2 regions of the Arthrobacter sp. 10T44 genome follow, and region 2 is predicted to be linked to the other one. Evidence: riboswitches for the same ligand, from Rfam matches in the RefSeq annotation. Region 2 holds a riboswitch; the other holds the start of a gene.

Region 1 (4,824 bases), on a different contig from region 2:
TGCCGGCTTCGTCCCGGGCCCAGGAACAAAGCCCCGGCGGAAGCCTCTTCGGCCAGCTCGTGCGCTTCGGCAGCATCGGGGTGGCCTCGACCCTCGCGTACTTGCTGATCTTCGTGCTCTGCCGGGGAATCATGGACCCGCAGCTGGCCAACTTCCTCGCCTTGCTCACTACCGCGGTGGCCAACACCGCGGCGAACCGGCGCTTCACCTTCGGCATCCAAGGCAGCAGCCAGGCGGCCCGCCACCATTTCGAGGGGCTGCTGATATTCGGGATCGGGCTGGCCCTGACCTCCGGTGCGCTCGCCTTCGTCCACGGCACGTCCGGCGGAACCCCTGACCGCTGGCTGGAACTGGTCACAGTGACCGCCGCCAACCTGGCCGCCACCGCCATCAAATTCCTGCTGTTCCGGCACGTGGTCTTCCGCCGTCGGGGCGCCCCCATTCCTCCGGCCCCCGGCGCCGTTCCCTATGCTCCGGCGTCCGCCGCCAACGACTCAGCCCTCCCCCACACAGAAACGGCCAAGTAAATGACCGCAACCCTCGACCCCGCCACCGGCGGCCCGGCCGGCAGCACGCCCGCATCGGCGCCCGCACCCTCGACGACGGCGACCCGCCCGGCAGCTCCTCGACCGGCCGCCGCGCAGGACCGCCGGGCACGCCTGCTGTTCGGACCACAGCGGTGGTGGGTGCGGCCCTCGGCGGCCCTGCTGCTGGTCTTCACCGCAGTGATGTACCTGTGGAACCTGGAAGCCACCGGCTACGCCAACTCCTTCTACGCCGCAGCGATCCAGGCCGGCACCAAGGACTGGACCGCGCTGCTGTTCGGTTCCCTCGACGCGGGCAACGCCATCACGGTGGACAAGCCACCGGCCGCGCTCTGGATCCCGGCCCTCGCCGGGCGGATCTTCGGTTTCTCGGCACTGAGCATGCTCATTCCCCAGTCGCTCATGGGGGTGGCCGCCGTCGGACTTCTGTACCTGACCGTCAAACGCGTGTCCGGTTCCGCGGCGGGCCTGCTGGCCGGCGGTGCCCTGGCGCTGACCCCAGTGGCAGCCCTGATGTTCCGCTTCAACAACCCGGACGCCATGCTCACCCTGTGCCTGGTGCTGGCCGCCTACCTCACCACCCGCGCCATCGAAAAGGCCGGCTGGAAATGGCTCGCCGCAGCCGGCGCGGTAATCGGCCTGGCGTTCCTGACCAAGATGCTGCAGGGCTTCCTGATAGTGCCCGGACTGGCCTTGGCCTACCTGTGGGCGGCACCCACCACCCTCGGCCGCCGGCTCCTGCACCTCCTCGCCGCCGCGGCGGGGATCGCCGTCGTGGCCGGCAGCTACCTGGCGCTGTTCCAGCTCACTCCCGCCTCGGCCCGGCCGTACATGGCGGGGTCGGAGACCAACAGCTTCCTGGAACTCACCTTCGGCTACAACGGCCTGGGCCGGATCACCGGGTCCGGCGGCGGGATGCCCGGCGGAAATCCTTTCGGAAATGCCGGCGGCCCGGGCGGAAACGGCAACGTGGGCTTCGGCGGCGCGGCCGGGATCACCCGGATGTTCGGGACCAGTTTCGGCGGAGAAGTGTCCTGGCTGTTGCCGGCGGCCCTGGTCCTGCTGGTGGCAGGTTTGTGGTTCACCCGGCGAGAGGCCCGGACCTCCGCCACCCGTGCCGCGCTCCTGCTCTGGGGCGGCTGGCTGCTGATCACGGCAGGCATCCTCAGCTTCATGAGCGGCACCGTGCATCCGTACTATGCCGTGGCACTGGCCCCCGCCGTCGCGGCCCTGGTGGGCATCGGCTCGGCGGAACTGTGGCGCGGCCGGACCCACTGGCCCGCTCGGATGGTCCTGGCCGTGACGGTGTTGGCCGCCTCGGTCTGGTCCGCCGTGCTCCTGGGCCGCGACCCGGCATGGCTGCCCGGGCTCCGGGTGATCGCCGTCGTCCTGGGCGTGCTGGCCGCCGCGGCGCTGCTGCTCCGGGTGGACAGCCTGGCGGCGCTCCCGGCCCGGCTCCGCAAAGCCGCTGCGGCCGGCGTCATGGTCCTTTCACTGCTGGCCGGCGGGCTCGGGACCACCGCCTGGACGCTGGCGACGGCGGCCCAGGCGCATTCGGGGTCAATCCCCACCTCCGGGCCCACCGCGTCCGCGATGGGCGGCGGCTTCGGGGCGGCCGGCAGGCCGGACGGCGGGATCGCCGGTTCCAGCGGGGCGGCCGCCGGCGGGCCCGGCGGACCCGGCGCGGATACGGCGTCGGCTGAGCTGACAGCGTTGCTGAAGTCCTCCGGCGCCAAATGGTCCGGGATTGTCTCCGGCGCCACCCAGGCCGCCAGCCTGGAACTCGCCACCGGCACCAATGTGATCGCGCTGGGCGGCTGGAACGGCGGCGACCCGTACCCCACGCTCGAGCAGTTCCAAGCGATGGTGGGCCGCGGCGAGATCGGCTACTTCATCTCCGGCGGCATGGGCGGCCTGGGCGGGGGCCGCGGCGGCAACTCCGAGGTCGCCAGCTGGGTCGCGGCCAACTACCAGGCCCAGACCGTGGGGAACGCCACCGTGTACAAGCTGGCGAAGTAGGCTCCTCTCCCCGCTTGCCTCCGTCTCCGCCGCGCCGTTTCGACGGTTCCGTGCCCGCTCGATGCTTACCGGGGGCCAGCCGTTACCTAAATGTGACATCTGATTGAAAGTCCGGTACCGTTTTAGGGTGCGGCCATCGATCTGGCCGCGTGTCCGGGCTGACGCCAAACTCTGCCGCTACCCGGATTCCCATGGACCAGGCAGAGACGGGGAACCCAGAGTTCCCGGGCATTCTGCATCCATGCACCCTTGGGGTTAAGCCGCCACGTCGAGATTCCGTGCGGCCGGATTTCGCATCCGAACCCGACAGCTAACTCCGTAGGCGTTGAGAGGCGAACATGACTGAAATCAAGGCACCCACGCGCCCAGAAGGCGCTAAACGCACGTCCGACGCCGAGCGCGCGCGCCACCGCGCCGAGCCGGCGAAGCACACTTCGAGCCCGTCCCGGCCCCGTGCCCGGACCAATGGCAAGCGCGCCGCCGTCGTAGCCACCGCTTTCGCCGTCCTGCTGGGGGCAGGGGCCGCGGGCCAGGCCTCCGGCACTGCAGCGCATACGGCCGAAGCGTCGAAAGACACTGCCGCGTCCCTGCAGACCCTGGACTTCGAACGCGTCGGCAGCAACACGCCCACCTCGCCCGCCCCGATGAGCGTGGAGGCCCAGGCCTCCAAAATCAAGCCCGCCAAGGCCCCGGCGGCCAAGGCTCCGGCTGCCAAGGCGCCTGCTCCGGCTGCCAAGGCGCCTGCTCCCGCGAAGCCGGTCGCCATTGACGACCCCGCCGGTGCGCAGGCCTACGCCGCCTCTCAGCTGCCCGCCCACGGCTGGGCCCCGAGCGAGATGCAATGCCTGATGAAGTTGTGGACCAGGGAGTCCGACTGGAAGACCACGGCTACCAACGCCAGCAGCGGCGCTTACGGCGTGGTCCAATCGCTGCCCGCCGAAAAGATGGCCAGCGCCGGCGCCGATTACCGGACCAACTACCGGACCCAGATCAACTGGGGACTGGAGTACGTGCAGGACCGCTACGGTTCACCGTGCGGCGCCCTGAACTTCCACTACGCGAACAACTGGTACTAAGCGCGGCCGAGGCTGCATGCCATGAGTGAGGCCCCGGATCCTTGGATCCGGGGCCTCACGTGCGCCTGCCGCCGCGCCGCCTGCGGAATACGGGCCGCCGCGCTAGCCGTTCGGACGGTTGGGAATGTACTGCACCCCCCATTTGTTGCCGTCGGGATCGGCGAAGTAGACGAAATGCCCCCAGTCCTGGACATCGATGTCGCTGACGTCCACACCGTTGCCCTTGAGTTGCTGGTGCGCCGCCTGGATGTCGCTGACGACCAGCTGCAGGCCGGGGGCGGTGCCGGGCGGGGCGTCGTTGAGGCCCTCGCCAATCGCGATCGAGCACCCGGAACCCGGCGGGGTCAGCTGGACGAAACGGATGCCTGGCGTGGGCCGTTCGTCGTAGTCGGCGTTGAAGCCGACCTTGTTCACATAGAAGTCCTTGGCCCGGTCCACATCCGACACGGGGACAAACACGAGTTCAAGTTTCCAGTCCATGGGCACAGGCTAGTCCCGGACGCCTTACGCCGGAACCCTTGACCGCGGGGACGTTTCAACCGCCCTACCCGCGAGGGCAGCAGTGCATGCCGGCGGCTAGACCGCGATGCCGTACAGGCGGTCTCCGGCGTCGCCCAGCCCGGGCACAATGTACGACTTTTCGTTGAGCTTCTCGTCGATGGAGGCCAGCACGATGGTCACGTTGGCGTCCGAGAGCTCTTCTTCCAGCTTGGCCAGGCCCTCCGGGGCGGCCAGCAGGCAGATGCAGGTGACGTCCGACGCGCCGCGCTTGAAGAGGAACTTGATCGCCTCGCGCAGGGTGCCGCCGGTGGCGAGCATCGGGTCCAGGACGAAGATCTGCCGGTCTGTCAGGTTCTCCGGGAGGCGCTCGGCGTAGGTGATGATGTCCAGGGTCTCTTCGTCCCGGGCCATGCCCAGGAAGCCGACCTCGGCGGTGGGCACCAGCTTGGTCATGCCCTCCAGCATGCCGAGACCGGCGCGCAGGATCGGAACCACCAGCGGGGTGGGCTTGGTGAAAGCCGTGCCGACGGTGGTGCTGACCGGCGTCTCGATGGTCACCGGCTCGGTGCGGACGTCCCGGGTTGCCTCATAGGCCAGGAGCGTGACGAGCTCCTCGGTGAGCTGGCGGAAGACCGGGGACGGGGTGTTCTTGTCCCGCAGAACGGTGAGTTTATGGGCGACCA
Region 2 (4,824 bases):
TAGGCAGCAGCGGCGATCGAAGCGCCCATGCCGCTGACGGCGGCCGGAGCCTTGGTGGCCAGCGATGCGGTGACCGCGGTGCCGGTACCAGTTCCGGTACCGGTGACGGCGGTGTCCGCTTCCTGGACGTTGACGACGGGCTTGGCCGCCTCGACAACGGGAGCCGGCGCGGTGGTGACAGCAGGCTTCTCGTAGGAGATCGCGATGCTGGAGGCCGCGGAGATCGTGGCCGGTGCGTTGGACTGTACTTCCATGGCCGAAGCGGAAGTCGATTCACGCTGAACGTTGGTCTCGGCAGCGTTGGCTGCGATACCGCTGGTCAGGACCAGGCCGGAGGCTGCAGCGATAACCGCGGCCTGGCGACCCATACCACCGGCGTTGTCGCCGACGGCCTTAGCAATGACAGCCAGCGAGTTGGTCTTGGTGACCTCCGCGCGGTGGCGTGCAATGGTTGCACGAGTAGTCATTCAGTTCTCTCTTTCGTGATCCTTGGGTCCGCGCTGCTTGCAGGCGGGACTGAGGACGCTCCGGCATCTTGGGGGTACGCCGGATCGCCCCGAAACGGGTTTCTTAGCGAAGGGTGTACTGCGAAGACGCGCCAAAAGCGGGAACTGCGTTGTGTGATCCAGTCCGGGCGCCGGCAAGGGCGGCACGGAGCATGGAATTCAGCGGGCTCAACTGAGCCTCGCCAGCGCGAGAACGCGCAGCATTGTGGCGTGAAGACACGAAAGTAGCCTCTCCCAATGCCTACGAGGTGAGCTGTCGGATTCGGATGGGAGTCACCCGGCCGCGCTGCTTCCTGGGAAGCTTTGCGACTTAACCCCAAGGTCTTCTTGCGAAGACCAAAATTGGTTCCCCCGCCCCTGCCAGACGATGTCATGCGAACGGACCTTGAGCGGTGGCAGAGTTAGGCAATCCACTCAAGAGCGCCAACTTCGGAGAAGTTGGCGTGCTTCATACGGTACAGCAGTTGGGACTCAATGTCACATTCAGATCACGGCGTGTCACAGAAATGCGAGTGGTCCCTCGGCTTGGCTAAAGCCAGCCGAGCGGGTCAACAACTTCCCCGTTGACCATCACCTCGAAGTGGAGGTGGCAGCCGGTGGAGGCGCCGGTGGTCCCGCTCATCGCCACCACATCGCCACGTGAGACCTGCTGGCCCACGTGGACGTCGGAGGACGACAAGTGGTTGTACGTGGTCTCCAGGCCGTTGCCATGGTCGATCACGACCCGGTTGCCGCCCCCGTAGGGGTGCCAGCCGGAAAAGGTTACGGTGCCGCTCGCGGCGGCATGTACAGGAGTGCCGCACTGGGCCGCGTAGTCCTGGCCCCGGTGGAATTCCCCGACGGCTCCCGTGATGGGACTGACCCGGTAGCCGAACGGCGAGGCCGTGACCATGGAATCCAGCGGCGCCCCGAGGCTGCCCGCGGAGGCTGCCCGGGTGATGCTGCCGACGGACTGCGCGCTCAGCAACTGCTTGAGCTTGCTGTCCGGGTCACCCTTGGTGGTGACGGCCGTGCGGTTGAAGTTGATTTCGGCGGCCGGGGCCTTGACCTCGGGCTGGGCCGCCGCGGAAACCGAACCGGACCTGGCCGCATCGGTGGCCATCACGGGGCCGGTGGCCGGAACTGTAACGGTGAGGACCAAACCCGTGGCGGCCAGGGCAATGCCTGCCTTCTGCCCCACGCCGCTGACAGCGGCGAAGTCTGTTACCTGACGGAACGCGCTGCGCCGGCCGCGGCGCGCTTCGCGGTGCGCGTCACGCGGGCGCTCGTCGAGGACGACGGCGGCCGGGCGTGGCTCCGGAGCGGGACCGGTCGCACGACGGCGGCCCCTGACGGTCTGGGTGGTCAAGAACGGTTCCTCTCTGGATAGCCTGCGAAGTTAGCTGTCGGATTCGGGTCAGAGAGATCAAAGACCCGGTCCGCCGGTGCAAGCATCCAGACGCAGGGGCATCCACGGAGGTCCCAGTTTGAATTGCTTGCCGCTAGCGGACTTCACCCCAAGGCTGTTGAATCAACAGCCGGTTGTGGTTCCCCCGCCTCTGCCAGAAGGTGAATCGCCGGCTGATCCGCTGGCAGAGCTCGGCTCCGGATCAGATAACGCTTTAGTATCAGTGCTAGTCATCAACTATAGGGGATTAAGGCAGGCGGTAATAATTCCGTTATCTCGCCTGTGCACAACTTACCTGCTGTCCGGCGGAAGGATTTTGACGCCGGGTTACCCGAGCGTAACGAACACATGGGCGGCGACCTCGGGAGGCAGCTCGAGGGCGCCTTCAATGTCGGGGACCCGGACCGAGATGTACTCCCCCACCCGCTCCAGCGAGACCCTGGCGCCCGGACGGATTCCGCCCTCGTCCAGCTGGACCAGCAGCTCCGGCTCGACCTGGATCGGCTCGGCCAGCCGGCTCACGGTGATCCGCGAGTCGGCGCCGTAGCCGGCCATGGCGTCAAGCAGGTTGACCACGGCGCCGCGGTCCGGCGTCGGAAGCCCGCCCAGTTCGGCGAGTCCGGGAATCGGGTTCCCGTAGGGGGACACGGTCGGGTGGTCCAGCATTTCGAAAATGCGGCGCTCGACCCGTTCGCTCATCACGTGCTCCCAGCGGCACGCTTCCTCATGGACGTAGGCCCAGTCCAGCCCGATCACGTCGGCAAGCAGCCGTTCGGCCAGGCGGTGCTTGCGCATGACCTCGATGGCGCGCTTCCGGCCCGTTTCGGTCAGTTCAAGGTGCCGGTCGCCGGAGACAACCACGAGGCCGTCGCGCTCCATGCGGCCGACGGTCTGGGAAACGGTGGGGCCGGAGTGACGGAGCCGCTCGGCGATGCGGGCGCGGAGGGCGATGATGTTCTCTTCTTCAAGTTCCAGGATGGTCCGGAGATACATCTCGGTGGTATCGATCAGATCCGTCATTCAGCTCAGCTCCTCGAGCGCCGTCCTTGCGTCATTCCCACCGTACAGCGTGCGGGTTGCGCCCTGGCGAGATCCGCCGTACGTCACCGCACAGCCTAGCCTATTTTGAATTAGTCCGGATAATCTGTGGGCTGCCGCGCGGACCTGTGGACTACGCCCCGCCCGGCGCCGCGCCGCCGTCTCAATGACCGGACTATGACGGGCTTTATTCCCACCCGCGTGGGGCCGTCGGGCAGAATAAATAGCGGGTCCCGGTCACGCCCGGCAGAGCCCGTCCAAGCCACGCCACACACCCAGCCGAAAATTGGAGCCCCTGTGAGCGACACCAGCATCACCATCCCCGCGAACCTCCTGCCCAAGGACGGCCGGTTTGGCGCCGGCCCGTCGAAGGTCCGGCCGGAGCAGATGGAGGCCCTGTCTGCTGCGTCGGCGACGCTGCTGGGGACCTCGCACCGCCAGGCCCCGGTCAAGAACCTCGTGGGATCGGTCCGGAGCGGACTGAGCGACTTCTTCCGCGCCCCGGAGGGCTACGAGGTCATCCTCGGCGTCGGCGGGTCCACGGCGTTCTGGGACATTGCCAGCTTCGGCCTCGTGGAAAACAAGGCGCAGCACCTGTCTTTCGGCGAATTCGGCTCGAAGTTCGCCGCGGCCACCAACAAGGCACCGTTCCTGGCCGAGTCCTCGATCATCAAATCCGAACCCGGCACCCGACCCGAGGCGCGGGCCGAGGCCGGCGTCGATGCCTACGCGTGGCCGCAGAATGAGACCTCCACCGGTGTCGCAGCGCCGGTCAAGCGCGTGGCCGGCGCCGATGCAGGCTCCCTCGTGCTGGTGGATGCCACCTCCGCGGCCGGCGGCCTGGACGTGGACGTCGCCGAGGCCGACGTCTACTACTTTGCCCCGCAGAAGAACTTCGCCTCCGACGGCGGCCTCTGGCTTGGACTGTTCTCCCCGGCGGCGTTGGAGCGCGCGGCCCGGATCAAGGCCGGCGGCCGCTGGATTCCGGACTTCCTGGACCTCCAGACCGCGATCGACAACTCGCGGCTGAACCAGACCTACAACACTCCGGCGCTGGCCACCCTCGTGACCCTGGACGCGCAGGTGCAGTGGCTCAACGCCAACGGCGGCCTCGACTTCGCCGCCGCCCGCACCGCCGACTCGGCCGGACGCATCTACGGCTGGGCCGAGGCCTCCGCCTACGCCACGCCGTTCGTAGCCAGGGCCGAGGACCGGTCCAACGTGATTGCCACCATCGACTTCGACGACTCGATCGACGCCTCCGCCATCGCCAAGGTCCTGCGCGCCAACGGGATCGTGGATACCGAGCCGTACCGCAAGCTGGGACGGAACCAGCTGCGCATCGCCACCTTCGTGGCGATCGAACCCGACGACGTCTCCGCACTGCTCGAGTGCATCGACTTCGTCGTCGGCGAGCTCAAGAAGTAGCCACCGCGCCGTCCCTTCCGGGACGCTTCAGCGGTCGACGGCGTCGTCCGGGTCTTCCTCCCGGGCGGCGCCGCTGGTCGCCGAGCCGCCGGTCACAGAGCTGCCGGGGACGACCCGGAAATACCGCAGGCCCCGTGCACGCCGGTTGAAGGCGATCCGCAGCTGCTTGGCGCGGACAATCCAGAGTATGCCGATCAGTGCCGCGATCAGCCCGGAGGCCGCCGCCACCCCCATGGACCAGCGCGCGCCGGCGACGTTCGCCACCCAGCCGACCAGCGGTGCGCCGATCGGAGTGCCGCCCATGAAGATCGCCATATACAAGGCCATCACGCGGCCGCGCATCACCGGGTCCGTGGTGGTCTGGACGTAACCGTTGGCGCTGGTCGTCATGGTGATCGCGAACAGGCCGACCGGCACCAGCGCGACGCCGAACCAGAAGTAGTCCGGCGCCAGCGCGGCGAGGCC

The links. Region 2 has a riboswitch for cyclic di-AMP ahead of AC1DBL_RS07055 (M23 family metallopeptidase). Riboswitches for the same ligand answer to the same signal wherever they lie in the genome.
Region 1: another riboswitch for cyclic di-AMP. It lies ahead of AC1DBL_RS08250 (aggregation-promoting factor C-terminal-like domain-containing protein); the one in region 2 lies ahead of AC1DBL_RS07055 (M23 family metallopeptidase).

What each region holds. Positions count from the first base shown of each region.
Region 1 is NZ_JBFTGT010000004.1:81,876-86,699, forward strand. It holds gene AC1DBL_RS08240 (bifunctional glycosyltransferase family 2/GtrA family protein) at 1-527, shown strand, start outside; gene AC1DBL_RS08245 (glycosyltransferase family 39 protein) at 528-2,564, shown strand; cyclic di-AMP (ydaO/yuaA leader) riboswitch at 2,724-2,904, shown strand; gene AC1DBL_RS08250 (aggregation-promoting factor C-terminal-like domain-containing protein) at 2,903-3,640, shown strand; gene AC1DBL_RS08255 (VOC family protein) at 3,743-4,120, opposite strand; gene upp (uracil phosphoribosyltransferase) at 4,217-4,824, opposite strand, start outside.
Region 2 is NZ_JBFTGT010000003.1:102,753-107,576, reverse strand. It holds gene AC1DBL_RS07060 (NlpC/P60 family protein) at 1-467, opposite strand, end outside; cyclic di-AMP (ydaO/yuaA leader) riboswitch at 731-889, opposite strand; gene AC1DBL_RS07055 (M23 family metallopeptidase) at 1,036-1,854, opposite strand; cyclic di-AMP (ydaO/yuaA leader) riboswitch at 1,859-2,078, opposite strand; gene AC1DBL_RS07050 (iron-dependent transcriptional repressor DtxR) at 2,221-2,913, opposite strand; gene serC (phosphoserine transaminase) at 3,229-4,359, shown strand; gene AC1DBL_RS07040 (MFS transporter) at 4,387-4,824, opposite strand, start outside.